3 regions of the Streptomyces sp. NPDC111520 genome follow, and region 3 is predicted to be linked to each of the others. Evidence: riboswitches for the same ligand, from Rfam matches in the RefSeq annotation. Region 3 holds a riboswitch; each other region holds the start of a gene.
The links. A riboswitch is a leader RNA that binds a small molecule or an ion and turns the genes downstream of it on or off. The one in region 3 is predicted to bind cobalamin.
Positions count from the first base shown of each region.

Region 1 (9,817 bases), on a different contig from region 3:
GAGGTCCGCGGCGGGGTGCAGTACGGAGGTGGGGTTGGTCGGATTGCCGACGACGACCAGGTCGGCCGCCTCGGGCACCGCCCACGGGTCGAGGCGGAAGCCGTCCTCCGCCCGCAGCACGACGCGGTGGACGGGGTGCCCGGCGTCGCGCAGCGCCGCTTCCGGTTCCGTGAACTGCGGGTGCACGACGACCGCGTGGCGGGCCCTGATGGTGCGGGCCAGCAGGACGAACGCCTCCGCCGCACCCGCCGTGAGCAGCACCTCCTCCACCGGGCGGCCGTGCCGGGCGGCGACCGCCCGGTGGGCGGCGCGGTCGTCGGGGTAGGCGGCCAGCCCGTCGAGGGTGGCCGCGAGGCGTTCCTTGAGCCACCGCGGGGGCGTCCCGGCGCGCACGTTGACGGCCAGGTCGGTCAGGTCCCCGCCGCCGTCGCGGACCTCCGCGTCGCCGTGGTGCCGCAGGTCGTGGCCGCCGTCGACGTCGCCCCCGCCGGGTTCCCGCCGCACGGCCCCGTGGCCGGGCGGTGCGTGCCGTACGTCGACCTCGGGGCGCGCCTCGGCCCAGCCCTCCGTCTGCTGCCCGACCCGCGCCTCCGAGGCGGCGTCGGCGGGGAAGCAGGTCAGCACGACGATCCGCCGGGCGCCGAGCCGTGCGCAGCGTTCCAGGCCCGCGGGGACGTCCGGCGCGGCCGTCGTCAGGAAGGCGGTCTCCACGCCCGCGTAGCCCCGGCCCTCCCACAGCAGCCGTGCGGTACGGGCCACTTCGGCGTTGTCCGCGGCCTCGGGGGAGCCGGCGCCGACCAGCAGCACCATGGTCGCCGCCCGGTCCAGCGGTGTACGGCGGCCGCCGCCGAGCGCGGCGTCGACGCGCCGCTCCAGCACGTCCGCGGGCGGGGGGTTGATCACGGTGCCGTCTCCTCCGTCGTGCCGTGCGTGCCGTGCCCGGGCGTACGCCGCCGCGCCACCGCGGCGGTCGCCCTCGCCGCACCACCGTCCCCGGGGGCGGACTTCCTCTTCCGTACCAGCAGTTCGCCGCCGGGCGCCGCCGTCAGTGCCGCGGCCTCCGCCACGGAGGGCGTGCCGACCGAGGCCAGCGCGGCGCCCGAGGGGGTGGGCACGGCGACCGCGGCCAGCGTACGCGCGTCGTACGTCACCAAGGGCACGCCCAGCCGCTCCGCCGCCTCGACGAGGCCCGGCTCACCAGCCTTGCCGGCGACGGTCGCCAGCGCCGTGACGGACGCCTCCGGCACCCCGGCCTCGGCGAGCACGGACCGTACGAGCGCGAGCACTTCGGCCGCCGCCACACCGCGTCCCGCCCCGACGCCGACGACGACGCCGACGCCCCCGGGGACGCTCACGAGGGCGCGCCCGCCCCGGCCGCGCAGGAGGCGACGAACCGACGCGCCAGGGACGGCTCGGCGGCCCAGTGCACGTGCAGGTACGAGGCGTGGACGCCGCCCCGCACGAAGCCCTCCGCGCGCCGTTCCGGCCGGACCAGGCCCCACGCGGGCGTGGCCCCGGCGGCGGGTTCCACGACGGTGCGGTGGAACTCGTGGCCGCGCACCCGGGTCCCGGCGGCCGCCAGCGCGTTGTCGGCGATCGCGACCGCCTCGCGGTAGCCCAGCGTGAGCCGGTCCGACATGCGGGCCGTGGTGTCCAGCACCCCGCACATGGGCCGCCCGTCCAGTTCCCGCCCGAGGTAGAGCAGGCCCGCGCACTCCGCGGTCACGGGCCCGGAGAAGGCGGCGACGGCCGTGCGCAGCGGCTCGTTGGCGGACAGTTCGTGGGCGTACATCTCGGGGAAGCCGCCCCCGATGACCAGCCCTGCCGCCCCGTCCGGCAGCCGCTCGTCGCGAAGCGGGTCGAAGGTGACGACCTCCGCCCCCGCCGCGGTCAGCAGTTCCAGGTGCTCCGCGTACGAGAAGGTGAACGCCGCGCCGCCCGCCACGGCGACCCTGGGCCGTGCGGCGCCCGGTTCCGCGGGGCCGGCCGCGGCCCGCGGGTCCCAGGGCTCGTCCGCGAGCGGCGGGGCGCTGCGGGCCAGGGCCAGCAGCGCGTCCATGTCGCAGCCCTCGCGCACCCGGGCGGCCAGCGCCCGCACCGCGTCGACGGCGTCCGCGCGCCGCTCCGCGACCGGGACGAGACCCAGGTGCCGGGAGGGCGTGCCGACCGCCGTGTCACGTCGCAGCGCACCCAGCACGGGCACGCCCGCGCCGTCCAGGGCGTCGCGCAGCAGTTCCTCGTGGCGGTCGGAGCCGACCTTGTTGAGGATGACGCCGGCGACCCGGACCTCCGGGTCCCAGGAGGCGAAGCCGTGCACCAGCGCGGCCACCGAACGGGACTGCGACGAGGCGTCCACCACCAGCACCACCGGCGCCCGCAGCAGCTTCGCCACGTGCGCGGTGGACGCCAGCTCGCCCATCCCCGAGGCCCCGTCGAAGAGCCCCATCACGCCCTCGACGACCGCGAGATCGGCGCCGCGCGCACCGTGCAGGAACAGCGGCGCGATCCGCTCCGGGCCGCACATGTACGCGTCCAGGTTGCGGCCCGGACGGCCGGTGGCCAGGGCGTGGTAGCCCGGGTCGATGTAGTCGGGCCCCACCTTGTGCGGGGACACCGCGAGCCCCGCCTCCGCGAAGGCGGCCATCAGCCCCGTGGCGACGGCGGTCTTGCCGCTCCCCGAGGCGGGGGCCGCGACGACGAGTCTGGCTACCACTCGATGCCCTTCTGGCCCTTCTGGCCGGCGTCCATCGGGTGCTTGACCTTGCCCATCTCGGTGACCAGGTCCGCGAAGTCCAGCAGCGGCTGCGGGGCGTTGCGGCCGGTGATGACGACGTGCTGCGTCCCGGGCCGGTCGCGGAGCACCGAGACCACCTCGTCTGTGTCGATCCACCCCCAGTGCAGGGGGTAGGCGAACTCGTCGAGCACGTACAGCCGGTAGGTCTCGGCGGCGAGGTCCCGCTTGACCTGCTCCCAGCCCTCGCGTGCCGCGTCCTCGCTCTCGGAGATGTCCCGCTGCACCCAGGACCAGCCCTCGCCCATCTTGTGCCAGGCGACGGTGCCGCCCTCGCCGGAGGCACCGAGCACCCGCAGCGCCCGCTCCTCCCCGACCTTCCACTTCGCCGACTTGACGAACTGGAACACCCCGACCGGCCAGCCCTGGTTCCAGGCCCGCAGCGCCAGCCCGAAGGCGGCGGTGGACTTCCCCTTGCCGGTGCCGGTGTGCACCATCACCAGCGGCCGGTTGCGGCGCTGACGCGTCGTGAGGCCGTCCTGCGGCACGACGCTCGGCTGTCCCTGTGGCATTACGCGGCCCTCCGTACATCCCGTACCAGTGCCGCGACGCTGTCCGCGCGCAGCTCGTCCAACGTCACGGCAGTGCCGTGCAGTTCGCGTGCCAGCTCGCCCGCGAGCCCCAGCCGCACCGGGCCGGACTCGCAGTCGACGACCACCGAGGCGGTGCCCCCGGCCGCCAGCAGCCGTGCCGCGCGCGCGGCCGTGCGCACCGGCTCGGGCCCGCCGGTCGCCCGCCCGTCGGTGACCACGACCAGCAGCGGGCGGCGCGAGGCGTCCCGCAGCCGCTCCACGCGCAGCACGTCGTGCGCCTTCAGCAGCCCCGCGGCCAGCGGGGTGCGGCCGCCGGTGGGCAGCTTCTCCAGGCGCGCCGCGCCGGCGTCGACCGACGAGGTCGGCGGCAGCGCCAGTTCCGCCGTCGCGCCGCGGAAGGTGATCAGGCCGACCTTGTCGCGCCGCTGGTAGGCGTCGAGCAGCAGCGACAGCACCGCGCCCTTGACCGCGCTCATGCGCTGCCGGGCGGCCATCGACCCGGAGGCGTCGACGACGAAGAGCACCAGGTTGCCCTCGCGGCCCTCCCGTACCGCCTCGCGCAGGTCGTCCCGGCGGATCACCAGGCCCGGTCCGCCGCGCCCGCGCGCCCGCTGGTGCGGGGCGGCCGCCTGCACGGTGGCGGCCAGGTGCAGCTTGGACAGGGTGCCGCGGGGGCGCCGGGCGCCGGTCGTCCTGCCGTGCGCGGTACGGGCCCGGGAACGGCGGCCGGCGGCGCCCTCGCCGAGGCCGGGCACGGTCAGGGCACGGGCCTTGAACGGCTCCGCCGCGGGCACCGCGGCGCGCTCCCCGCCGCCCGGAACGGCGTCCGCGCCCTCCGCCCGCGGCTGCGACTCGGCCGGCTCCCTGGGCGGCGCGATGTCGGGCCCGGTGTCCGGGGCGCCGTCGTCACCCTGCGGCGGACGGCCCCCGCCGGGGCCGCCGTCCGGGCCCGGATCCGGATCGGGGTCGGGGTCGTCGTCCTCGCCCCGGTTGCGCTCCAGGGTCTCGTCGAGCTTGTCCTCGTCCAGGCCCGGTGCGTCGAAGGGGTTGCGGCGGCGCCGGTGCGGCAACGCGAGCAGCGCGGCCTGCCGCACGTCGGCGTCGGTCACCTCGGTACGTCCGGCCCAGGCCGCCAGCGCGGTCGCCGTGCGCGCCATGACGATGTCCGCGCGCATCCCGTCCACCTCGAAGGCCGCGCAGGTCGCGGCGATCTGCCGGAGCGCCCCGTCACCGAGCCGCACCGACGGGAGCAGCGCGCGGGCCGCCGCGATCCGCTCCCGCACCTCCCGCTCCTCGCCCTGCCAGGCGCCGGCGAACCCCGCCGGGTCCGCGTCGTAGGCCAGACGCCGCCGGACGACCGACACCCGCTCGTCGGTGTCCCGGGAGGCCGCGACCTCCACGGTGAGGCCGAAGCGGTCCAGCAACTGCGGCCGCAGCTCGCCCTCCTCGGGGTTCATCGTGCCGACGAGCAGGAAGCGCGCGGCGTGGCGCACCGAGACGCCCTCCCGCTCGACGTAGGAAGCGCCCATGGCGGCCGCGTCCAGCAGCAGGTCCACCAGGTGGTCGTGGAGCAGGTTGACCTCGTCCACGTAGAGCACGCCGCGGTGCGCGTCCGCCAGCAGACCCGGCTCGAAGGCCTTCACGCCCTCCGCCAGGGCCCGTTCGATGTCGAGGGCGCCGACGAGCCGGTCCTCGGACGCGCCGACCGGCAGCTCCACCATGCGCGCCGGGCGGCTCTCCGCGCCGGCGTCCGGTCCGTGCGGCCCGTCCGGGCACGCCGGGTCGGGAGCCGCCGGGTCGCAGCCGAAGCGGCAGCCGGGCACGACGTGCACGGGCGGCAGCAGGGCCGACAGCGCCCGTACGGCAGTCGACTTGGCGGTGCCCTTCTCGCCGCGGACCAGCACACCGCCCACCGCCGGGCTGACCGCGTTCAGCAGCAGCGCCAGCCGCAGGTCCGCCATCCCGACGATCGCCGTGAAGGGATAAGGGGTGCTCACGCGTCCTCCTGGGTCGAGCGGTCGTTGCGGTTGCGGCGGTCGTAGTGGAGGGCCCGGCGCACGGGCCGCGACGGGGTGTTCACGGTGCCCCCGGGGGCACGAAGGGCAGGCCGGCAGGGGGCCCCTGCTCGATCAGGCGGAGCAGGGCGCCGGTGTCGGCGTGCTCCTCGACCAGATCGCCCAGCCGGTCCAGTTGCTCCTCGCGGAGCGCGCCGAAGGCGGTGTCGGGGGCGGGGACGAAACGCCGCCCCGCCGCCCGGGCGACGCGCCGCAGGAAGGCACGGCGGAAGCTGTCGCTCTCCAGCGAGCCGTGCCAGTGGGTGCCCCAGACGGCGCCGCTGCGGCAGCCGTCCAGGAAGGGCTCGTCGCCGCCGCGGACGTCGGCGACGCCGTGGTGGATCTCGTACCCCTCGACCGGCTCGCCGTACGCCTTGCCGGCGGGGCGGGCCAGGGTCTTCTGCACGGCGAAGCGGACCCGCACCGGCAGCAGCCCGAGCCCGGGGACCGTGCCCGCCCGCGACTCGACGTCGTCCTCGATCGTCTCGGCGAGCATCTGGAAGCCGCCGCAGACGCCCAGCACCGGACGGCCCTCCGCGGCCCTGCGGACGACCGCGTCGGCCAGGCCCCGCTGCCGCAGCCACTGGAGGGCCTTGACGGTGCCGCGGGTGCCGGGCAGCACCACGAGGTCGGCGTCGGCGAGCTCCTCCGGCCGGTCGACGAAGCGGACGACGACACCGGGCTCGGCGGCGAGCGCGTCCACGTCGGTGAAGTTCGACATCAGCGGGACCGCCGCCACGGCGACCCGCAGGACGTCCTCGCCGTGCGGCGGCGCCGTGGCCGACTCCCGGACGGTGCCGCGCAGCGACATCCGCAGCCCGTCCTCCTCGTCGATGCCGAGGCCGTGCCGGAAGGGCAGCACCCCGTAGAAGGGCCGCCCGGTCAGCCCGCGCAGCATGTCGAGCCCCGGCTCCAGCAGCGACAGGTCACCGCGGAACTTGTTCACCAGGTAGCCGCAGACCAGCTCCTGGTCCTCGGGGGCGAGCAGCGCCGTCGTCCCGAAGAACGAGGCGAACACCCCGCCCCGGTCGATGTCGCCGACCACGACCACCGGGAGCCGGGCGGCCCGCGCCAGGCCCATGTTGACGATGTCGCCCCGCCGCAGGTTGATCTCGGCCGGGCTGCCGGCGCCCTCGCAGATCACCGCGTCGTACCGGCCGCGCAGCTCCTCCAGGCAGTCCGTGACGGTCCGCAGCAGCTCCGCGCGGCTCCCGTTGTGGTAGCCGCGCGCGCTCATCTCGCCCACCGCGCGCCCCAGCAGGACGACCTGGCTCGTCCGGTCCCCGCCGGGTTTGAGCAGCACCGGGTTCATCAGGGCCGTGGGCTCCACGCGGGCCGCCTGCGCCTGCATCGCCTGGGCCCGGCCGATCTCTGCGCCCTCACGGGTGACGTACGAGTTCAGCGACATGTTCTGCGCCTTGAACGGCGCCACGGACACGCCCTGCCGCGCCAGCCACCGGCAGATCCCCGCCGTGACGACGCTCTTGCCGGCGTCCGACGTGGTCCCCGCGACCAGCAGGCCCCCGCCCCTCATGCGTGCCTCCTCCGACTCCGGGCGACCGCGCCCCACGCCAGGCGTCCGCCCACCGCGACCGCCAGCGCCAGCGCGCCGACCCGCCGCGACAGGCGCGCCGCCCGTTCGATGTCCCCTGCCTCCACCGGCCGGTTCCCCGCCCCGAGCACGGGCCGGTGCTCCACCCGCCCGCCATAGGCAAGCGTCCCCCCGAGGCGTACGCCCAACGCCCCCGCGAACGACGCCTCCACGGGCCCCGCGTTCGGGCTGGGGTGCCGGGAGCCGTCCCTGCGCCAGGTACGCCACGCCCCCCGCGGGTCGGGCCCGGCGAGCACCGCGAGCGCGGCGGTCAGCCGGGCGCCGGGGTAGCCGGCCACGTCGTCCAGCCGGGCCGCGGCCCAGCCGAAACTCCGGTGACGCAGCGACTTGTGACCCACCATCGCGTCGAGGGTGTTCACCGCCCGGAAGCCCACCAGCCCGGGCACGCCGCCCAGCGCGCCCCACACCAGCGCGCCGACGACGGCGTCCGAGGTGTTCTCCGCGACGGACTCCACGACCGCCCGCGCCAACTGCGCCTCGTCCAGCGCCTGAGGGTCGCGGCCGCACAGATGGGGCAGCCGCTCGCGTGCCGCCTCCGTGTCGCCGGCGGACAGGGCGGCGCCGATGGCACGCGCCTCCCGGACCAGGGAGGTCCCGCCGAGCACGGCCCAGGTCGCCGCCGCCGTCAGGGCGACGGACGCGGGGCCGGAACGGCGCACCGCACGCTGCAGCCCCGCCGCGGCCGCCACGGCGCCACCCGCGCACAGGACGGTGTGGAGGGCGCCGCGGCCGCGGTGGTCGCGCCACAACGCGCGTTCCAGGCGGGCGGCGGCACTCCCGAACACCGCCACGGGGTGACCGCGCCGCGGGTCGGCGAAACCGAGGTCGGCGAGCCAGCCGAGGGCCGCACCGGCGGCGAACACGCACGGCGCCGCGGCGCCGGTGTCGGGTGAACGGCCGGAGCCGCGCATCGCAGGAGTCCTCACTCAGGGTCCGCGCCCTGGTTCGACGTGACCGGCGACGAGAGTCTCCTGGCTCCCGGATCGGCGGGACCCCCGGCCTTCCAGCCCTTCCTCGGGCCGTGGCCATGGGCGGGGGTCCGCTCCCCGGTGACAGTGGCGGGACCGCGCCGGATTCGCACCGGACTTCCTCTCCTGCCGCCGTTTGGCGGTTCCGATACCACCACGGGCCGCTCCGGCCCGTCAACTCACCGCCACTGCCTGTGGAAAAGAAGAAACCCCAGCTCACGGCCGGAAAGCCGGGAGCTGAGGTCAACTTCACACCGCGGTGCGCGGTGACGTGCGGGTCAGGCGACGATCAGGTGGATCCCGTACGCCACCGCCGCCGCGCAGAGCGCGAAGCACAGGTAGGCGCCGGTGCGGGCGAGGGCGGTGGAGCCGCCCGTGGTGGAGGTGCCCGTCTCGCCGCCGGCCGTGCCCTGCTTGGACAGGCCGACGATGCCGAGGGTGAACAGGCCGACGAGTCCGACGGTCACGGCGAGGCTGACGCCGAAGACGGAGCCGAGGGCAGCCCAGTCGATGTGCATGGTGCTGGTTCCTTCCGGGGCCGGTGCGGCGCCGCCGTCAGGCGGAGGCCTTGGCGGGGTCGGTGTCGGCGGCGGTCGCGGTCAGGCCCGCGGGCGGCGGGATCACGGCGGCGATGGCCGTCGTGATGACGCCCGGCTCCTGGTCGTCGTGGGCGGCGTTGACGTTGGTGTGGTCGACGGGCTTGCGGCGGGAGGCGATCCAGATCGTGGTGCAGGCGGCCAGCGCCAGGACGGCGACCGCCGTGACGCCCCAGTCGCCCTGGTCGGCCAGGAGCGCGGCGCCGGCGGCGACCAGTCCCGCGGCCGGCAGGGTGAGCCCCCACGCGGCGAACATCCGTCCCGCGGTGCTCCAGCGGACGACGCCGCCCTTGCGGCCGACGCCGGCGCCCATGACGGAGCCGGAGCAGACCTGCGTGGTGGAGAGCGAGAAGCCGAGGTGCGAGGAGGCCAGGATGACGGTGGCGGCGCCGGTCTGGGCGGCGAAGCCCTGCGGCGGCTGGATGTCGGTGATGCCCTTGCCCATGGTGCGGATGATCCGCCACCCACCGATGAAGGTGCCGAGCGCGATGGCGAGGCCGGCCGAGACGATGACCCACAGCGGCGGGTCGGAGTCGGGGGCGACGACGTTGCCGGCGATCAGGGCGAGGGTGATGACACCCATGGTCTTCTGCGCGTCGTTGGTGCCGTGCGCGAGGGAGACCAGACCGGCCGAGGCGATCTGCCCGGCCCGGTAGCCCTTGGCGGTGGCGGCCGGGTCGGCGTTGCGGCCGATGCGGTAGGTCAGGCGGGTCGCCAGCATCGCGGCGACACCGGCGACCACCGGGGCGCAGACGGCCGGGATCAGGACCTTCATGACGACCGCGTCGCCGTTGATCGAGCCGAACCCGGCCGAGGCGACGGAGGCGCCGATGAGGCCGCCGAAGAGGGCGTGGGAGGAGCTGGAGGGGAGACCCGCCAGCCAGGTCAGCAGGTTCCAGACGATCGCGCCGACGAGCCCCGCGAAGATGACCTCGGGCTTGATGCCCGTGCTCTCGTCGAGGATGCCGCCGGAGATCGTCTTCGCCACCTCGACGGAGAGGAAGGCGCCGACGAGGTTGAGCACGGCGGACATGGCCACCGCCGTCTTGGGCTTGAGTGCGCCAGTGGAGATGGTGGTCGCCATCGCATTGGCGGTGTCGTGGAAACCGTTCGTGAAGTCGAACACGAGTGCGGTAATGATCACGATTCCGATCAGGAGCGTGATGTGTTCCATTGACCCAGGCATTCGTTCGATCGGACAGTGGCGGTGGCGACCGTACGGAGTCTGGATGAACGGAAGGTGAACGCGGAACGGCGTGGCGG
Region 1 is NZ_JBVKBW010000013.1:158,111-167,927, forward strand. Features, by position in the region: gene cobC (Rv2231c family histidinol phosphate aminotransferase CobC) at 1-504, opposite strand, end outside; partial or broken gene ACZ7MY_RS28930 (CbiX/SirB N-terminal domain-containing protein) at 577-810, opposite strand; gene ACZ7MY_RS28935 (cobalamin biosynthesis protein) at 900-1,355, opposite strand; gene ACZ7MY_RS28940 (cobyrinic acid a,c-diamide synthase CobB) at 1,352-2,713, opposite strand; gene cobO (cob(I)yrinic acid a,c-diamide adenosyltransferase) at 2,707-3,303, opposite strand; gene ACZ7MY_RS28950 (putative cobaltochelatase) at 3,303-5,321, opposite strand; gene ACZ7MY_RS28955 (cobyric acid synthase) at 5,401-6,912, opposite strand; gene ACZ7MY_RS28960 (cobalamin biosynthesis protein) at 6,909-7,901, opposite strand; cobalamin riboswitch at 7,956-8,081, opposite strand; gene ACZ7MY_RS28965 (hypothetical protein) at 8,237-8,476, opposite strand; gene ACZ7MY_RS28970 (inorganic phosphate transporter) at 8,514-9,728, opposite strand.
Region 1: linked by a shared signal. The riboswitch ahead of ACZ7MY_RS28960 (cobalamin biosynthesis protein) and the one ahead of ACZ7MY_RS32290 (ribonucleoside-diphosphate reductase subunit alpha) in region 3 are both predicted to bind cobalamin.

Region 2 (9,817 bases), on a different contig from region 3:
GTGCCGGGACGGGGCGACGCAGCGGAAGCTGGAGGCGTCGTGCGGGTCGCCGTGGCCGTCGTGGCGGGAGACCTCCGGGTAGCGGCACAGGTCACGGTCGACCTCCTGCCCGGCGGAGTTCAGCAGGGTGGCGGGCAGGGTCCTGGGGGCCTTGCCGTGCTCGACCCGGGTCCCGTCACCGGCGGCTGACCGACGGCAGCCGGGCCGGACGTTCCGGACTCGCGCCCCAGGCCGAAGCCGCTGGCGACCTGGACCGGGTCGTCGCTGTCGGCTCCTCGATCGTCCGCGCGACCGTCCGGGCGAACGTCCCGCAGGGCGCGGCCGCCGGGTCGCCGCCTTCGCCCACACAGACGACCCGCGGCCGGTCGCCCTGCGCCACCAGTACGGCCGCTACCTGCCCCGCGCCTTCTCCGGCCCGGGGCACGCAGCCCGCGAACCTCCACCCGGTCGGGTTCTGTTTGCGACGGCACGCGTCGCAGGCGTGACGATCTCGTTCGCCCGTTTGAGAGCGGCGTTCTGCATCCACGGCCACGTCGCCGGCGTCAAACCTTCGGCACCGCGTCCGCGTCGAGGACGGCCGGAGGCTCCCGCCCTCAGGCCGTTTCGGCGTAGCGCTCTCCCGCGTACGCCCGGATGACCGGGACGACCGCCTCCGCGCCGCCGGGCAGGCGGTCAAGCCGGACCAGGGCGTAAGCCTGGTGGCCGTCCAGCAGATAGCTGTGCGGGAGGTTCGTGGGCGTGCCCGGCAACGGCCACACCACGACCCACGGCCGCGTGTCCCGGCTACCCGGAGACCGGGGTCCGACCGAGACAGCCGCGACCTGCGCCCAGGTGAAGTACTGCTCCTCCTCGGTGAATTCACGCATGCCGATCCCGGCGGGGCCGACCCGCAGCCGCAGGGGCCGGTGCCATCGGAGGAGGGACCGGCCGGCGAGGGGCCAGCAGGCGACGGCACCGACCAGGCAGCAGAGCGCGATGACGGTCACGAAGCCCTCGGTGGGGCGGCTGATCAGCTCCCAGAAGGAGTACGTGAGGACGGCGGCCGCCGCAGCCCACACCACGGCCCAGGTGCCGGCCTGGCGGGTGTCGGCGAAGACCTGCTCGCCACCGGACACATCCCGTTCGGGCCCCGTCACGGCCACCGGGATCGGCGGCCGCACGGAGCGCGGCGCGGTCTCGAAGCGGGCTCCGGCGTGCTCCGCGAGGGCTGCGGTCAGCTCGGAGACGCTCTGGTCCAGGTCCGTGCAGTCCACGAGGGTGTAGCGGATCCGGTCGTCGCCGAAGGTCAGGTCGGGCTTGCGGCGGAGTGTCACGCCAGGTGCGGTCCACAGGGTCAGCAGCGACTTGGGCGACGCGGGGAGCTCGTCGACGTTCTCCGCGGAGTTGGGGACCTGCCGGAGAGAGACGGTGTCGATCTGCTCCCAGGCCAGCTCGGCGTCGTGCAGCGTGATGCCGAACCCGTCGACCCGCAACTGGAAGGGCCGTTTCGCCTTGCGCAGGTCGCGCCACCCCCGGAGGACCGACACCACCGACAGGAACAGGACGAACCACGCGGCCATCGCGCTGTCGCTGCCGGCCGTCGTCCTGCCGTTCGTCTTCAGGTCGGCCAGCCACAGCAGGGCGACCGCCGTCACGATGATCCCCCCGACGAAGAACCGTCTGCCGCGCCGTCTCAGCGTCCGCTCGACCGTGAATTCCATTGCCCCCGCGTTTCCCCTCGTCATCCCGCCCGAACACACCCATGGTGCGGCTCCGCATGCCCGGGTCGCGGGTCCCGGCGACGCGGTGTTGCCCAACCGTGACGCCCGCGAGACAACACCGCCCGGCGGTCGCCCGGGCGGCTCCCGGCGTTCATCCGCGCGCCACGGCATCGTGGTTCTCCAGGCGCAGCGCGCCGGACCGGAGGCAGTTGCTCGTCGGGTGTGCCTCCGGACGTCCCGGAAGGCGTCAGCCGCTGCTCGCCGTTCGCGCCGGGTTCCACCGGCGAAGAATTGCCCGCCCCCGCCGCCGATGCAGGTCGCGATATCGACGCCGCTGGTGCGGTGGTGCCCTCGCCTGCACCACCATCCCCGAGCCCTGGTGAACCGGCTGTCCCGCCCTCGCGGCCTGAGGCCGGAAGCAGGGACCTATGAGCCGAGCAGCCCTCGGATCACCACCTCGCTCAAGGATTCCGTCTTCTGCCGCCACTCCTCCGCCTGAGGTTCCCCCTCCTCGTTCATGCGGCGTACGAGTTGCCTCTGGGTCATGACGACTGCGGGCCCCGTGAGCGCGCTGAACAGGACGTCCATGCTCATGGCCGGCATCCGGCCCGAGGCGATGAGCCGCTGCGCCAGCGGTTCGAGCTTCTCCACGAAGCGGCCGGTGTACTCGCTGTACAGATAGTTCAGGCGGTCGGTCTCGAGAATGGATTCGTCGGAGATTATGCGGTTCGCATGGGGCATGTTCGCCGCCAGGGCGTGGAAGGTCCGCACGACGCACTTGAACTTGTCGACGTCGTCCAGGTCACCGTCGAGGATGGAGCTGAGCCGTTGGACGGGAGCCCTGAGGGCATGGTCGACCGCCGCGCGCCAGAATTTCTCCTTCGAACCGAAGCGGTCGTTGATGAAGTTGTGGTTGACCCCGAGGCGCTTGGCCAGTTCCCGCACGGACGCGCCCGAATAGCCCAGTTCGGCGAAGGCCTCGAGTCCACGCTGGAGGATCTCGGCATCGCTGAGGTCGACCTGCGGCGATCTCGCCCGGCGGCGGTCGTCCCGCGTGTCGTCCATCGCGCCGTTTGCCGGCACTGACACCTCACCCATCCTTCTGACGTCTCATCGGCCGAGCGGCCGAATCCCAGCTGGTGGCCGGAAGTCACGCCACCTGCGCCGCGGTGCGCCACCACCCTGACGGACTTCGGGGCTCGAGCGGCCTCGGGAGGCGGCGCCCCATCGAACATTACCGCCGCACGTCGCTGAAAGCCGACAGAGGTCCGACGGTCGCGCAGTGGCCTGACCTGGGAGGTCCGGGAAGCGCGCTGCAGCAGGGGCTGCCTGTCTGACAGCTGTCAGGGCCGGGTAATCTGACAGCTGTCAGGCGCCGGGTCGACCGCGCCTGCTTCTACTGTGAGGAGTCCTGGATGAGTCTTCCCATGCTGCAGATGGACACCGACGACCCTCGCTGGACGAAACGTGGAGCCATCCACGTGCCCGCCGGCGAAGGCATCACCAAGTGGGTGTCGGACAACGTCTACTCGGTCAAGGTCCACACCGACAACACAGACGGACACCTGGGCTTCGTCGAGGCGGACATACCGCCCGGCGCGGGGCCGGTGGCGCATGTCCACAACCGCAACAGTGAAGCCTTCTACCTGCTCGACGGCGAACTCGAGTTCCTCAACGGCGACGAGAAGATCATCGCCCGATCGGGGGACTTCCTGTACGTCCCGCCCGGCATCCGCCACCGTTTCCTGAACAAGAGCACCCGTCACGCCAAGATGCTCTTCCTGTTCACCCCCGGCGGCCCCGAGGCCCTCTTCATGAGGGGCGACGAGCCCGTACCCGGTGTGCCCGCCCCCTTGTGGGACGCCCAGCGATTCGCCGATTACGGGGAATCGCTCGCCGATCTGGACATCGACTCACCCGTGATGCCGGAAAGCTGAACCGGCCCCCTGACGCTCACACCTTGGGGCCTTGCGGGCGCTCAGTTGCCCGTCAGGCCCCAAGGGCCCTGCCCCCGTCGCTGCGGCTCTGCGTGCAGGTAGGGCAGGCCGCACCACGGACCGATGACCGGCACCCATCCCTTGAGGGCCGGACGTGGGAGGACCGTTCGGAGGGATCGTGGGCGATGCGCCCGGTGCCGGCTGCGCGTCGGGTGCGCCTCCGTCCCGGAAGGCGTCAGCCGCCGCTCGCCGTTCGCGCCGCCCAGCGATCCTCCACCCTGGCGAGGCGCCAGTAGGCGATCGCGACGGCCCACACGGCCACGAACAGGCCGACGATCACGTAGCCGACGTTGTCGAGGTCGAGTCCCGCCACCCAGCCCGTGAAGCCGTCCGTCATGTCGAGCTTGTCGTGCAGGACACCGATGAGCTCGATGGTGCCGATGAGGAAGGCGACCGCGATCGACAGACCGGTGATCGTGAGGTTGTAGTAGACCTTGCGGACCGGGTTGGAGAACGCCCACTGGTAGGCGAAGTTCATGAAGGTCCCGTCGAGCGTGTCGAACAGGCTCATGCCGGCGGCGAACAGCAGCGGCAGGCAGAGGATCGCGTACCACGGCAGTCCCGCCGCGGCCCCGCTGCCGGCCATGACCATGAGCGCCACCTCGGTGGCCGTGTCGAAGCCCAGCCCGAACAGGAAGCCCAGGGGGTACATCTGGCCCGGGCGCGTGATCGCCTTCGTCAGCCGGCCCAGGATCCTGTTCATGAAGCCGCGCGAGTCCAGGTGCGCCTCGAGTGCGGACTCGTCGAAGGACCCCCGGCGCATGCTCCTGAAGACCCGGAGGATGCCCAGCAGCGCGACGAGGTTGAGCGCGGCGATGGCGTAGAGGAAGGTTCCCGAGACGGTGGTGCCGACCAGCCCGAGCGTCTGGTGGGTGCCGGAGTCCTCGTCGGCGAGGGTGCCGGCGAGCTGCGTGCCCCCGGCGACGAGGGCCGCCAGCGCCACGACGACGCTCGAGTGCCCGAGGGCGAACCAGAAGCCCACCGAGACGGGCCGCTTGCCGTCCGCCATGAGCTTGCGCGTGGTGTTGTCGATGGCGGCGATGTGGTCGGCGTCGAAGGCGTGCCGCATCCCCAGCGTGTACGCGGTGATGCCGAGGCCGAGACCGAAGGCCTTGGAGCCGACCTCGTAGTGGTTCGGCACCACGAGGAGGAAGAGGATCCCGAAGGCGACGACGTGCAGAGCCACGATCACCGCCATCAGGCCGACGGTGCGGACGGTGTCCTCGCGCCGCCAGCGGAAGGCCCCGGGCAGGTCGGATGTGGGCAGGGTCATGCGGTCACGCTCCAGCACCTCGTGGATCACTTCGTGAGATGCCGCGGCCGGTCTCCTGGCTTACGGGCGAAGCGCGCCCGCCTCTGCCTTCCCGGCCTTGGTGAGGCCAGTGGCACCGCCGATGGCGGAAGAGGCGGGAACTACCCGATCACAGTGGCGAGGGCCGCTCCGGAGTGAGCTTGTGTCAGCTGTCACCGGTCTTCCCGAGCACCGCGGCGCAACCACCCTAGATTCCCTGGTGGGAGGCCTGCAAGGCTCCGGGACCGGAGGGGTTGAAGATCACATCCGGGCCTGCGGAGGCGTCGCCCGTGCACCCCGTGCCCGACCGGCGGCCCGCCCGTGCCGGCGGCTCCCCGCCGCAGGCGGACGGACCCGTCCGGCGGTGGTGCTCGGTGTGCCGCTGCCGACGGCCGACGATAAACTCAGGCCGACAAGCCGCACGCTCCGGAGCAGGTACGTCGCCGGGTCCGTCTCCCCCCGCCCTTTGGCGCCGCGCACACGATTCGGGCGCTCTTGGCATCCCCGGGGTCACCGGGCCGGCGAAGTCCACGGACGGATGGCGCAACAAGGCGAGGCGGCGCTGACGCCGCGATCCCCATCGGACGGATCCACGTGAACCCACAGAATGCCGGCACCTCCCCTACGGCGACCAGTCGCTGGTTCCGGACCATCAGGCCCGCTCCGGCCCCCACGCTGCGACTCGTGTGCTTCCCGCACGCGGGAGGAACCGCCAACTTCTTCCGTCCGTGGAAGGGTCTCGTACCCGAAGGCGTGGAACTGCTCGCCGCCCAGTACCCGGCGCGCGAGAGCCGCTTCCTGGACGCTCCGGCCGAGACGATGGACGAGCTGGTCGCGGACCTCGCCGGCGCGTCCCGTGAACTTTTCGACGTCCCTGTCGCCTTCTTCGGACACAGCATGGGGGCGTCCGTCGCCTATGAGCTCGCCACTCGCCTGAGGGAGGAACACGGGCGGACCGTGACCGCACTGTTCGTGTCGGGACGCGGCGGCCCGGGGAAGGAGCGGAGGAGGCCGGGGCTGGCGGACGCGGGCGACGAGGAGCTGATCGCGGACCTGTCCGAGATGGGCGGCACACAGGCCGAGGTGTTCCGCGACCCCGCGTTGGTCGAGCTCGTGCTGCCCGCGATCCGCGCGGACTACCGCCTGCTGGAACGCTACGACGCCCGCGTTCCCGACGAGGACTCCCGTCTCGACGTTCCCGTTGTCGCGTACTACGGGAACGGTGAGAAGGACCTCGATCACGAATCCGTCATGGCGTGGTCGGCGATCACGAGGGCGAGTTTCGATTTCCGGTCCTTCGAAGGCGGCCATTTCTACCTCGTGGAAGAAGCCGACAGCCTCGTGAGGGACCTCCTCGCACGGCTCCGGACAGCGAACTGATTCCTGCTGTCCCGGTGGAGCGTGGGGCCCACGCGCGATCCCGCGCGTGGGCCCCGGATGTCACTTCGAACGCCCCGTCAGGACGGCGGCCAGTACGGCCCCCACCTGAAGCAGGGGCCCGGGCCTGGTCATGTCGTTGTGCGAGGCGGCGACAGGATGGATGTGCAGGCTCCCGTCGACGTAGGGCGCCCACCGCCGGATGACTTCCTCCTGCGGGTACCCGGTACCGGTCGCGGGGAAGTGGAGGACGTCTCCGGTGAAGTGTCCCGGCGTGGCGCGCCGGACCATCCGCCAGTTGTCCCGGGTGTTCCGCACGACCCCTCGGACGTGGTCCTCGGTCAGCTCCCGCAGGTCGGCCATCTCCTCCTTGATGATCTCCAGTGCCCCGGGCACGGTGAGCGGTTGTCCCGCGGTGTCCACCGTGAGCCCCAGGGCGTGCAGGAGCTGGACCAGGACGGTGTGGTCGTCGGCCTCTCCATGGACGGCGTCGGTGTCCGGCGGGTAGGCGTCCATCATGGCCAGCAGGGCCACCTCCTGCCCGGCCTGCTGGAGCCGTACCGCGACGGCGTGCGCGAGGTTGCCGCCCATGGACCAGCCGAGCAGGTGGTAGGGGCCGCTCGGCTGGACGCCCGTGATGTGGTCGACGTACCAGGTGACCAGCGCGTCGAGGTCGGACGGGGGCGTCCGCGTGTTGCTGACGCCCGGAGCCTGCAGTCCGTACACGGGTCGGCCGGCGTCCAGGTGACGCACCAGGCCGATGTAGGGCAGGCCGAAACCGCTGGCGGGCGGCAGGCAGAACAATGGCGGCCGGTCCCCGTACCCGCGGAGCGCGACCACCGGCTGGAAGAGGTCCTCCTCGGTGCCGGTGCCGGTGCCGGTGCCGCTGCTGGCGCCGAGCAGCGATGCCAGGCCCGCCACGGTCGGGTTCTGGAACACGCTCACCAGTGAGAGGTGCGCGCCGGTGGTGTTGCGGATCTCGCCCAGCAGCCGCACGGCGAGGAGCGAGTGCCCGCCGAGTTCGAAGAAGTTGTCATCCACCCCGGCCACGGGAACACCGAGGACGTCGGCGAACATCTCGCGGAGCAGGTGTTCTTCGGCGGTGCGCGGCTGCCGGCTCGTGTGTCCGGTGGTGTGGTCCGGGGCCGGCAGCGCCGCGCGGTCGAGTTTGCCGTTCACGGTCAACGGCAGCGCGTCCAGGACGACGATCGCGGAGGGGACCATGTAGTCCGGCAACACGGCTGACAGGCCGGCGCGGACTTCCGCGGTGTCCACGTCTCCGTCCGTACCGCCTGCCGGCACGATGTAGGCGGTGAGGCGTCGGTCGCCGGGTTGGTCCTCGCGGACGATGACGGTGGCGTGGGCGACGGCGGGGTGGGTGAGGAGTGCGGTTTCTATTTCGCCGAGTTCGATGCGGAAGCCGCGGATCTTGACCTGGTGGTCGGTGCGGCCGAGGTACTCGAGCTGTCCGTCGGTGTTCCAGCGGGCGAGGTCGCCGGTGCGGTACATGCGTGCGCCGTGCTGGCTGTGGGGGTTGGCGACGAAGCGTTCGGCCGTCAGGCCGGGCCGGTCGAGATAGCCCCGGGCCAGCTGGACGCCCGCGAGGTAGAGCTCGCCGGCGACGCCGGGGGGTACGGGCTGGAGTGCGGCGTCCAGGACGTAGGTCTGGGTGTTCCAGACCGGGCGTCCGATCGGTACGACGCTGTTGGTGTGGGGTTCGCAGGTGTGGGCGGTGACGTCGATGGACGCTTCGGTCGGGCCGTAGAGGTTGTGCAGCGGGATCGGCAGCACGGCGTGGAACTGGTCGCGCAACGAGGCTGACAGCGCCTCGCCGCTGCAGACCACGGCGCGCAGAGATGTGCACTCGCGGGCCGTGGGTTCGGCGGCGAAGACCTGGAGCATCGACGGGACGAAGTGGGCGATGGTGACATGCTGGCGCCGGATGAGGTCGGCGAGGTAGTCGGGGTCGCGGTGGCCGCCGGGGCGGGCCACGACGAGGGTGGCGCCTTCCAGGAGGGGCCAGAAGAACTCCCAGACGGATACGTCGAAGCCGAAGGGGGTCTTCTGCACGACCCTGTCGTTGGGGGTGAGCCGGTAGGTGTGCTGCATCCAGGTGAGTCGGTTGACCACACCTGCGTGCGGGACGGTGACGCCCTTGGGGCGTCCGGTGGAGCCTGAGGTGTAGATGACGTAGGCGGGGTGGGGCGGCAGCGGCATCTGGTCGGGGTCGGTGTCGACCTGCGACTCCAGATCGGTCGCGGGGTTGTCCAGCACCACCCGCGCCACGCCCTCCGGCAGTGCGCCCTCGAACTGGCGGGTGGTCACCACCAGCGCCGGTGAGGCGTCGCCCAGCACGTAGGCCACGCGCTCCGCCGGGTACTCCGGGTCGATCGGCACATACGCGGCGCCGGACTTGAGGACGGCGAGCAGCGTGACGGCAAGATCCGCGGAGCGGTCCATCATGACCGCTACCCGCTGCTCCGGGCCCGCACCATGCGCCGCCAGCAACCTGGCCAGCCGGTTGGCCGCCGCGTTCAGCTCCGCATAGGACAGCGCGGTGTCCTCGAACACCACCGCGGCCGCGTCCGGGGTGCGGGCCGCCTGGGCCTGGAACAGCTCGGGGAGCGTCGCCGGAGGAACGGCACGCGCGGTGTCGTTCCACTCGGTCAGGATCCGCTCCCGCTCGCCGGTTTCCAGCACCCCGACCTGGGCGAGCGCGGTCGACGGTGCCGTCTCCAGTGCCGACACGATGGCTTCCGCCGCCGTGGTCACCATCGAGGCAAGGGCGCCCGGGTCGATCAGGGACACGGCCTGGGCCTTCACGACGAAGCCCTCACCGGTGTCGTCGATGCTGACGGCGACGGGGAAGTTGGTGCGCTCGCGCGCTTGGAGCAGAGCGACACCGTCAAGCCCGGAGCCGGCGGCGGCAGCCTCGCTGTGGCGGTAGTTGAACAGCGAAGTGAACAACGGCGTCTGGGCAGGCACCTTGCTGGCCTGCTGCGCCACCGCCAGCGGGGCGTGCTCGTGCACCAGCAGCTCCGCGAGCTGCCGCTGCATCCCTTGCACCGCCTCCAGCACGCCCCCGGCACTCGCGTCCATCCGGACGGGAAGGGTGTTCATGAACAGTCCCGGCACCCGGTCCGAGCCCGTTCCGGCGTTCATCCGGCCGAACAGCACTGTGCCGAACACCACGTCGTCACGGCCGGACGTGGCCGACACGACGCGCGCCCAGGCGACGTGGAACAGCGTCGCCGGGCTGATACCCAGGCTCCGCGCCTGCTCCCGCAGGCGCACCGCGAGGCCCGCGTCCAGGGGCGTGCGCGCCTCGGTCACGTCACGGCCGTCCCCGAACACGTCGAGCAGGCCGTACGGAGCGGTGGGCTCGCTCACGTCGCCGAGCAGCGCCGCGAAGAACGCCTCGTGCTCCCGGGTGGACGCGCCCAGCCTGGCCT
Region 2 is NZ_JBVKBW010000004.1:576,719-586,535, forward strand. Features, by position in the region: partial or broken gene ACZ7MY_RS12140 (tannase/feruloyl esterase family alpha/beta hydrolase) at 1-165, opposite strand, end outside; gene ACZ7MY_RS12145 (hypothetical protein) at 594-1,700, opposite strand; gene ACZ7MY_RS12150 (TetR/AcrR family transcriptional regulator) at 2,127-2,789, opposite strand; gene ACZ7MY_RS12155 (cupin domain-containing protein) at 3,128-3,637, shown strand; gene nicT (Nickel transporter NicT) at 3,873-4,970, opposite strand; cobalamin riboswitch at 4,999-5,200, opposite strand; gene ACZ7MY_RS12165 (thioesterase II family protein) at 5,583-6,368, shown strand; gene ACZ7MY_RS12170 (non-ribosomal peptide synthase/polyketide synthase) at 6,429-9,817, opposite strand, start outside.
Region 2: linked by a shared signal. The riboswitch ahead of nicT (Nickel transporter NicT) and the one ahead of ACZ7MY_RS32290 (ribonucleoside-diphosphate reductase subunit alpha) in region 3 are both predicted to bind cobalamin.

Region 3 (9,817 bases):
GATCGGCATCGGCGCGCTGGTGCCGGCGGCGATCATGTCGATCGCCGCGGCCAACCTCTTCACCCGCAACATCTACAAGGACTTCCTCAAGCCCGACGCCACCCCGGCGCAGGAGACCCAGGTCTCCAAGGTGGTCTCGCTGCTGGTCAAGGTCGGCGCCCTGGTCTTCGTCCTCACCATGGACAAGACGGTCGCGATCAACTTCCAGCTGCTGGGCGGCATCTGGATCCTGCAGACCTTCCCCGCCCTGGTCGGCGGCCTGTTCACCCGCTGGTTCCACCGCTGGGCGCTGCTGGCGGGCTGGGCGGTCGGCATGGTCTACGGCACCTGGGTGGCGTACGGCGTGGCCAGCCCGGCCCAGAAGCACTTCGGCGGCTCCTCCGACACCATCCCGGTCATCGGCCAGATCGGCTACATCGGCCTGACCGCCTTCGTGCTCAACGTCGTGGTGACCGTCGTCCTCACCTTCGTCCTGCGGGCCCTCAAGGCCCCAGAGGGCGTCGACGAGACCAGCCAGGCCGACTTCACGGCCGACGCCGGCGACCCGGGCGTGCAGAAGGACCTGCCGGTGGGCGCCGGTCACTGACCGCCGCACCGGCCACGAGCACGGGCCGCCGCCCTGGGACGGGGTGGCGGCCCGTCGTCATGCGGTACGGGCGGCCGGCACCGGGCAGCGGAAGGTGCGCCGGTACGCCTGGGGGGTGGTGCCCACCCAGCGGGCGAAGTGGTGGCGCAGGGTGGCCGCGTTGCCGAATCCGGCGCGCGCGGCGACGGCGTCCACCGTCTCGTCGGTGCCCTCCAGCAACTCCCTGGCCAGCAGGACGCGCTGGCCCAGCAGCCAGCGGTAGGGCGTCGTACCGGTCTCCTGCTGGAAGCGGCGGGCGAAGGTGCGTGGCGACATGTGCGCCCGGGCGGCCAGTTCGTCGACGGTGACCTCGCGGTCCAGGTGCCGTTCCATCCACGCCAGGACCTCGCCCACGGTGTCGCAGCGGGTGCGCGGCAGCGGTCGGTCGACGTACTGGGCCTGGCCGCCCTCCCGGTGCGGCGGCACCACCATGCGCCGGGCGATGGCGTTGGCCACGTCGCTGCCCTGCTCCTTGCGCACCAGGTGCAGGCAGGCGTCGATCCCGGCGGCGGTGCCGGCCGAGGTGATCACCGGGTCCTCGTCCACGTAGAGCACGTCGGGCTCTACCCGCACCCGGGGGTAGCGCCGCGCCAGTTCCTCCGCGTGCTTCCAGTGGACGGCGCAGCGGCGGCCGTCCAGCAGGCCGGCGGCGGCCAACGCGAAGACCCCCGAGCAGACGCTGAGCACCCGCGCCCCGCGTCCGACGGCACGGTTCAGCGCGTCCAGCAGCTCCGGCGGGTACTCCCGGTCCACATAGGAGTCGCCGGCCGGCACCGCGACCAGGTCGGCCTCCTCCAGCCGTTCCAGTCCGTGCCGGGTGCCGACGGTGAACCCGGCGGGCGTCGTCAGCGTCGGGCTCTCCGCGGAGGCCACGGCGAAGTCGTAGGCCGGCAGACCGTCGTCCGACCGGTCGATTCCGAACACCTCGCAGACGACCCCGAGTTCGAAGGGATGGACTCCGTCGAGCAGGACCACGGCCACGTTCTGCAGCATGCCTCCAGGATGGCAGACCGGCCGTAGGGCGTGGCAGGATTTCGCGGTAGCACGTCAGTCCTGCCACTCCCGGCAGGGCCGCGCGAGGAGGAGAGTCGAGGGCATGGAAACCTTCCTCGCCACGGTCACCGCACTGGTCTTCTTCCTGGCCCTGGCCCTCGCGGCCCTGACCGGACACGTCCACGACTCCCGCGACGGCCACGACTGGCACCGGTGAACTCGTCGCTCTGTAACCGCGTCGACACAACATCTGGTGGTGTCACCAGCGGGCGCCACTAGATGTATGCTCAACTCCGCTGTCGCCGCAGGGGAAGCCGGTGGGAATCCGGGACTGCCCCGCAACGGTGTGCGGGCGCCCCAGGGCATACCCGCGAGTCCGAGTACCTGCCGACGGCACCGTCCGGCGCGCCGTCCGGACGGTGAAGTGTCCGGGCCTCGCGGGTTGGGCCGGCGGACGCGCCGCGGCATGCCCTGGCCTGCCCCGCGTGCGCCCCGTCGCTCCTCCGCGTCGCCGCCGTACGAGGGAGAGAGCACACGTGACCATCGCGCCCGCCGCACCCGCCACCGCATCGGACCCTGCCTCAACCGGGGCCGAACTGCTGCGCACCCTGACGGAACTGACCGCAGACCTCCCCGACACCGACCCCGGCCGGGTCGCCGCCGCCGCGCTGCGCGGCCGCAGTGCCGCCGCGGACGAGGCGGAACTGCGGGCGCTGGCCACCGAGGCCGCCGCCGGACTGATCGCGGAGGACCCGCAGTACTCGCGGCTCGCCGCCCGTCTGCTCACCCTCGCCATCGCCGACGAGGCGGCGGGCGAGGGCGCGGTCTCCTTCTCCGCGTCCATCGCCGTGGGCCACCGCGAAGGCCTGATCGCCGACGGCACCGCCGCCTTCGTCGCCGAGCACGCCGGCCGGCTGGACGCCCTGGTCGACACCGCGCTCGCCGACGGCGCCGACGACCGCTTCGGCTACTTCGGCCTGCGCACCCTGCACAGCCGCTACCTTCTGCGCCACCCGATCTCCCGCCAGGTCGTCGAGACCCCGCAGCACTTCATGCTCCGCGTCGCCTGCGGCCTGGCCGAGGACGGCACCAGCCGCTCGGTGGACGAGGTCGCGGCGCTCTACGGACTGATGAGCCGGCTGGACTACCTGCCCAGCTCCCCCACGCTCTTCAACTCCGGCACCCGGCACCCGCAGATGTCCTCCTGCTACCTGCTGGACTCCCCGCTGGACGAGCTGGACTCCATCTACGACCGCTACCACCAGGTGGCCCGGCTGTCCAAGCACGCCGGCGGCATCGGTCTGTCCTACTCCCGCATCCGCTCCCGCGGCTCGCTGATCCGCGGCACCAACGGGCACTCCAACGGCATCGTCCCGTTCCTGCGCACCCTCGACGCCTCCGTCGCCGCCGTGAACCAGGGCGGCCGCCGCAAGGGCGCGGCCTGCGTCTACCTGGAGACCTGGCACGCGGACATCGAGGAGTTCCTGGAACTGCGCGACAACACCGGCGAGGAGGCGCGCCGCACCCACAACCTGAACCTGGCGCACTGGATCCCGGACGAGTTCATGCGCCGTGTCGACACCGACGGCACCTGGTCGCTGTTCTCCCCCGCCGACGTGCCCGAGCTGGCCGACCTGTGGGGCGAGGAGTTCGACGCCGCCTACCGCAAGGCCGAGGCCGCGGGCCTGGCCCGCAAGACCCTCCCGGCGCGGGAGCTGTACGGCCGCATGATGCGCACCCTCGCGCAGACCGGCAACGGCTGGATGACCTTCAAGGACGCCTCCAACCGCACCGCCAACCAGACCGCCGAGCCCGGCCGCGTCATCCACTCCTCCAACCTCTGCACGGAGATCCTGGAGGTCACGAACGACGGCGAGACCGCGGTCTGCAACCTCGGTTCGGTCAACCTCGGTGCGTTCGTGGGTGAGGACGGCTCGATCGACTGGGAGCGGCTGGACGCCACCGTCCGCACCGCCGTGACCTTCCTCGACCGCGTCGTGGACATCAACTTCTACCCGACCCGCGAGGCCGCCGCCTCCAACGAGCGCTGGCGCCCGGTGGGCCTGGGCGCGATGGGCCTGCAGGACGTCTTCTTCAAGCTGCGGCTGCCCTTCGACTCCGCCGAGGCCAAGGTGCTCTCCACCAGGATCGCCGAGCGCATCATGCTCGCCGCCTACGAGGCCTCCTGCGACCTGGCCGAGCGCCACGGCCCGCACCCGGCCTGGTCGCAGACCCGCGCCGCCCGCGGGGTGCTGCACCCGGACCACTACGACACCGCGGAGAACTGGCCGGAGCGCTGGGAGGCGCTGCGCGCCCGCGTCGCCGCCACCGGCATGCGCAACTCGCTGCTGCTGGCCATCGCCCCGACCGCCACGATCGCCTCGATCGCCGGCGTGTACGAGTGCATCGAGCCGCAGGTCTCCAACCTCTTCAAGCGCGAGACGCTCAGCGGTGAGTTCCTCCAGGTCAACTCCTACCTGGTGGCCGACCTGAAGAAGCTCGGCGTCTGGGACGCGCAGACCCGCGACGCGCTGCGCGAGTCCAACGGCTCCGTCGAGGGCTTCACCTGGATCCCCGCGGACGTCCGCGAGCTGTACCGCACCGCCTGGGAGCTGCCGCAGCGCGCCCTGATCGACATGGCCGCGGCCCGTACGCCGTACCTCGACCAGAGCCAGTCGCTCAACCTCTTCATGGCCTCGCCCACCATCGGCAAGCTCAGCTCGATGTACGCGTACGCCTGGAAGCAGGGCCTGAAGACGACGTACTACCTGCGCTCCCGCCCGGCCACGCGCATCGCCCAGTCCGCCCGCGCGGCCGCCCCCATCCCCGTGCAGGCGACGACGCCCGACGCCGACGCGATCGCCTGCTCCCTTGAGAACCCCGAGTCCTGCGAGGCCTGCCAGTGATGAGCTCCACCAAGAACCTGCTCGACCCGGGCTTCGAACTGACCCTGCGTCCGATGCGCTACCCGGACTTCTACGAGCGCTACCGCGACGCCATCAAGAACACCTGGACCGTGGAGGAGGTCGACCTCCACTCCGACGTCGCCGACCTCGCCAAGCTGTCCGCCGGCGAGCAGCACATGATCGGCCGGCTGGTCGCCTTCTTCGCCACCGGCGACTCGATCGTGGCCAACAACCTCGTGCTGACGCTCTACAAGCACATCAACTCCCCCGAGGCGCGGCTGTACCTGTCGCGGCAGCTCTTCGAGGAGGCCGTGCACGTCCAGTTCTACCTGACGCTGCTCGACACCTACCTGCCCGATCCCGAGGAGCGCACGGCCGCGTTCGCGGCCGTGGAGAACATCCCCTCCATCCGCGAGAAGGCGCAGTTCTGCTTCCGCTGGATGGACTCGGTGGAGTCCATCGACCGCCTGGAGAGCAAGGCGGACCGCCGCCGCTTCCTGCTCAACCTGATCTGCTTCGCGGCCTGCATCGAGGGCCTGTTCTTCTACGGCGCCTTCGCGTACGTGTACTGGTTCCGCTCGCGCGGCCTGCTGCACGGGCTCGCCACCGGGACCAACTGGGTGTTCCGCGACGAGTCGATGCACATGGACTTCGCGTTCCACGTCGTCGACACCGTCCGCGCGGAGGAGCCCGACCTCTTCGACGAGGAGATGGTCAAGCAGGTCACCGCGATGCTGGAGGAGGCCGTCGAGGCCGAGCTCCAGTTCGCCCGCGACCTGTGCGGCGACGGCCTGCCCGGCATGAACACCGACTCCATGCGCGAGTACCTGCAGTGCGTCGCCGACCAGCGCCTGGTCCGCCTCGGCCTGCCGGCCCGCTACGGCTCGGAGAACCCGTTCTCCTTCATGGAGCTGCAGAACGTCCAGGAGCTGACCAACTTCTTCGAGCGCCGCGCCTCCGCGTACCAGGTGGCGGTCGAGGGCACGGTCTCCTTCGACGACGACTTCTGATCCGCGCGTCCCCGCACCGCGGGGGGTGGGGCCCGGCCGCATCGGCCGGGCCCCACCCGCGGTCACTTCAGGGCGACCGCGTCGGCGGCCGAGGTCACCTGGGCCGTCGTGGTCGTGCCCGGGAAGAACCAGCGCCAACTGCCCGCCGCGGTGGCGGTCACCTTGGTGCTCAGGCCACCGGTGCTGCTCGTGGTGGCCGTCTTGACGGTGCTCCACTTCGTGGAACCCGCCTTCTTGAACTGCAGCTTGACGGGCTGCCCGGCGTAGCCCCAGTACTTCAGGCTCTGCCAGCTCGCCCGCGTGAGCTTGCCCTTGACGGTCAGGGTGCGCCCCTTGACGACCGGCTCGGGCCCGGCGTCGGTGGTGAGCACCGAGGCGCGCTTCACCTTGAACCGGGCGATGTTGTCGCTGATCCAGTAGTCGCCGTCGTTCGCGTGCACGGTGGCGTCGACCCGCCAGACGCCCGCGACCTGGTTGGCGTTCCAGTCCGGATCACCCACCACCGACGGACGGATCCACTCCGGGTAGATCGTCAACGTACCCGTGCACACCGACGTGGTGGCGCTCTTCTTCACGCAGCGGGTGTCGAAGGTGTCGCCGGGGCCCCACCCGTTCTTCACGTTGATGGCACCCACCCTCGAGACCTTCTTGACCCCCGAGTTGTCCCTGATCGTCATGACGATCGGGAACTCGATGGCCTTCTTCGTCCCGACGATCACATTGGTGCCGTGGTCCACCACCGTCTTGATGACGCGGATGTCCCCCCGCCCCTCCGCGTGCGCGGCCGGCGCCGTCAGGACGACCATCGCCGCAGCGCCCGCCGCGGCGGCCGTCAGCGCTCTGTGTCGCATGTCCCTCCCCTGTTCGTCCCCGACGTGATCACGCCGGGAACACACAGATTAACGGCAGGCGTCGATCAGTCGTCCGGGAGCCGGGTTCGCCCCGCCGACCACGTACTCCTCGCTGGGCTCGTACTCCCAGGACCAGCTCACTGACCCACCGCCGTGCGGGCCTGGTTGAAGATCGCCCGAATCTCGGCCATGGCCGCCGTCCACGCCGGATCGTCCCGGTCAAGCGTCCGGGCCGCGTGCTCCGCCGAGCGCAGGCGTCCCGCAGTGTCGAGGTCACGGGCGATCTCGACGTGGACGGCCCACGCAGTGAGGAGTCCGCGCAGCGGCTCGATCGAGCCCGGGTCGACGGAGAGGGCGATCGCCTCGTTCTTCTGCCGCTCCATCTCCGCGAGGCGGTGCGGGGCCACCTGCGCAAGTGCCGTGCGGAGTGCGTCGGACGTCCTCACCGGCCGTGCGATGAGTTCTGCCCCGTGGTGCTCGGGCTGGGTGGTCATGATGCGGTCCTCCTCCGGGGTACCGCAGCTCAGCCCAGCCACTTGCCTCGTGCCACGACGCCGGTCCCACACGGGTTCGGGCACCGCGCGCCGGGCGAGGCCGGTCCGCGGTGCCGCCGCGGCCGATCAGTCGTTCGGGACCGTCTCGTACTTCGGGGTCGACTCCGCCATCTGCTTCAGCGCGTCCTTGCGGTCGCGCTTGGAGAGCCGGTCGATGTAGAGGTAGCCGTTGAGGTGGTCGGTCTCGTGCTGCAGGCAGCGGGCGAAGAAGCCCGTGCCCTCGACGACGATGTCGTTGCCGTGCAGGTCCTGGCCGCGGCAGACCGCGTAGTCGGGGCGCGGCAGTTCGGCGTACGCGCCCGGCACGGACAGGCAGCCTTCGTTGCCGTCGTCGAGGACGCGGCGCTCGGCGGGGAGGTCGTCGACGACGGGGTTGACCACGTGGCCGACGTGGCGGACGCCGTCGTCGTCCGGGCAGTCGTACACGAAGACCCGCAGGGGCACGCCGATCTGGTTGGCGGCGAGGCCGACGCCCTCGGCGGCGTGCTGGCTGGCGAACATGTCGTCGATCAGTGCGGCCAGCTCGTCGTCGAAGGACGTGACCGTCGTGCACGGGTGGTGCAGCACCGGGTTGCCGACGACCGTGACGGGGCGGGCCGTGCCGCGCTCGCGGTGGGCGGCCTCGCGCTCCTCCGCGTCCGTCACGTCGTCGGTGAATGCGGTCTGCTCGGTCTCCTGCTGGGACATGGTCCGTCGTACGCCTTCCTGGGGCCTTCACCAAAGCTCAATGGCCCATCAAGGGTACGTGCCCGCGGAGGGGTCAGCAGACCTCTTCGAGATCGCGCCAGTCACGGGTGTCCGGGCTGTCGGCGACCCAGCTGTCCAGCAGGCCCCGCACCAGCCCGACGGGGGCCGCGATGCCGCACTCGCGCTCGGGTGCCCACAGGGCGCCGGGGGTGCGGTGGCTGAGGTGGCCGGGGTGGCCGGGTTCGCCCTGGTCGTGCGGGTCGCGTGAGCCGTCGGAGCCGTCGTCGGTCGGCATCCGGCTCTCGGAGCAGGTGCGGCACAGCAGACGTACGGAGGACGACCAGTCCTCCGCGGCGTAGCCGGCGTCGGCGGCGAGCTGCTCCAGGGCGTCGCGGTCCGACTCGGTCGCCGCCTCCAGCAGGACGAGCCAGGTCGGCACGGGCGAGGGCGCCCACAGCTCGATCTCGTCGAAGACGGGGTACGTGGCGCCGTCGGCGGTGCGCCGCTCGCCGTGCGGGACGCCGTCGTGCAGCACGACCTCGCCCCAGCGGCGGCCGGAGGACGGCAGCGGGATGCTCAGCACCTCGATGCGGGCCGGGTCGATCCGGCGGCCCCACACCACCTCCGCCTCGCCCTCCGGGGAGAGCCGCACCGCGGAGCTGCCCAGCGCCATCTCGACGGGGCCGGTCCCGGCGGCGTCGGGCCGCAGCCCGTAGGCCTGCCAGGCGCGGCGGGCCAGCGGCCAGTCCTGGAGTGCGGTGGCGGCGATGCCGACGTTCCACCAGTCGGGGGCGCCGGGGGCGCGGTCCAGCAGGGCGACGGCCCGCAGGCCGGTGGTGCGGGCCTGCTCCCAGTCGTGCCGGAACTTGTGCAGCAGAGCGAGGTTGTACCAGGACTCCGAACGCCAGGGCTCCAGGTCGGCCGCACGGATGAGCAGCGCACCGGCGTCCTCGTACCGCCCGTCGCTGATCAGCGTGAACGCCCGGTCGGTCGCCTGCCGCCAGGTGGCGGACGGCCGATGCCGTGCCCTGCCGAAGATCCTCAAGGTGTCCCGCCTGCCGTTCGCGTTCGCTGGTGCTCCACGGTGCCCCGTCCGTTCCCCCACGTCCCGTGCTCAGCGGTGCTCATCAGTCCTCCTTGCCATCGGCAGGGCCTGTCACACACGGCCGGGCTCGTCGGTTTGGCAGCATCGGCGCCATGGTGCGCCTCTTGAGCGCTCTGCGCCTCTGCGGGCATCCAACCATGCCCCTTGGTGCGCCCGCTCATTACCGGTGGGTTCACTGCCCTGCCCGGGCAACGACCCTGGTCAGCGCCTCAACCACGCGAGGGTCGTATTCGTGCGCGGTATCGAGGCGTAACCGCTCCAGCGCCTGCAGCCCCCGGCCCACGGCCGTACCGCCTCCGGCCAGGTCCTCGTAGGCGTTGGCCGTACGCACGATGCGTCCGGCGAGCGGCTGCTCCCGGTACGGATCGGCCTGGCCCTCCACGATCCGCGCGACTTCCTCGGGGGCACCCGTCCGGCGTACGACCTCCGCCCCGAGCAGCGCGATGCGGCGGCGTTCCACCTGATCGAGGGACGAGGTGGCGCCGCCGGGCACGGGGTCGACGAGGGAGAGCTGGCCGATGTCGTGCATCAGCGCGGCGTGCTCCAGGGCCGCCAGCGCCTTGCCGCCCAGGCCGAGTTCGCGTCCCATGGCGTGGCTGAGGGCGCTGACCCGGCGGGCGTGCCCGGCCGGGGTGTAGCCGGCGACCTCGGTGGCCCGGGCCAGCGAGGCGATGGTCTCCCGGTGGGTGGCCCGGATCGCCGCGTGCCGCCGGAAGGCCGTCTGGGTCAGCAGCAGCGGCACCCCGCACACGGGCAGCGCCCACAACCCGGCGGCCTGCTCGGCCTGCGCCAGCACGACCCCGCCGGCGCACACGGCCGAGCCGACGCCCGGCAGCACGGCCAACTCGTCGCGCAGGACGGAGGCGAAGGGATGTCCGGCGCGGGCGGCGCCCAGCACGGCGGCCAGCACGGCGTCGCAGAGGATCGTGCTGGCCAGCAGCAGGACGGCGTACCCCGGATGGCCGCCGCTGCCGCCGTACAGCGGCTGCGCGGTCGCGGCCGCGAACGCCACGGTCAGCACCCGGCGTGCCGCCGCGTCGCGGGTCGCGCCCCGCAGTTGCCCGGCGACCACCGCGGCGGCGGAGA
Region 3 is NZ_JBVKBW010000017.1:438-10,254, forward strand. Features, by position in the region: partial or broken gene ACZ7MY_RS32280 (sodium:solute symporter family transporter) at 1-586, shown strand, start outside; gene ACZ7MY_RS32285 (GlxA family transcriptional regulator) at 644-1,618, opposite strand; cobalamin riboswitch at 1,865-2,024, shown strand; gene ACZ7MY_RS32290 (ribonucleoside-diphosphate reductase subunit alpha) at 2,155-4,524, shown strand; gene ACZ7MY_RS32295 (ribonucleotide-diphosphate reductase subunit beta) at 4,524-5,534, shown strand; gene ACZ7MY_RS32300 (hypothetical protein) at 5,597-6,385, opposite strand; gene ACZ7MY_RS32305 (DUF6247 family protein) at 6,523-6,879, opposite strand; gene def (peptide deformylase) at 7,006-7,626, opposite strand; gene ACZ7MY_RS32315 (tetratricopeptide repeat protein) at 7,700-8,671, opposite strand; gene ACZ7MY_RS32320 (HD-GYP domain-containing protein) at 8,904-9,817, opposite strand, start outside.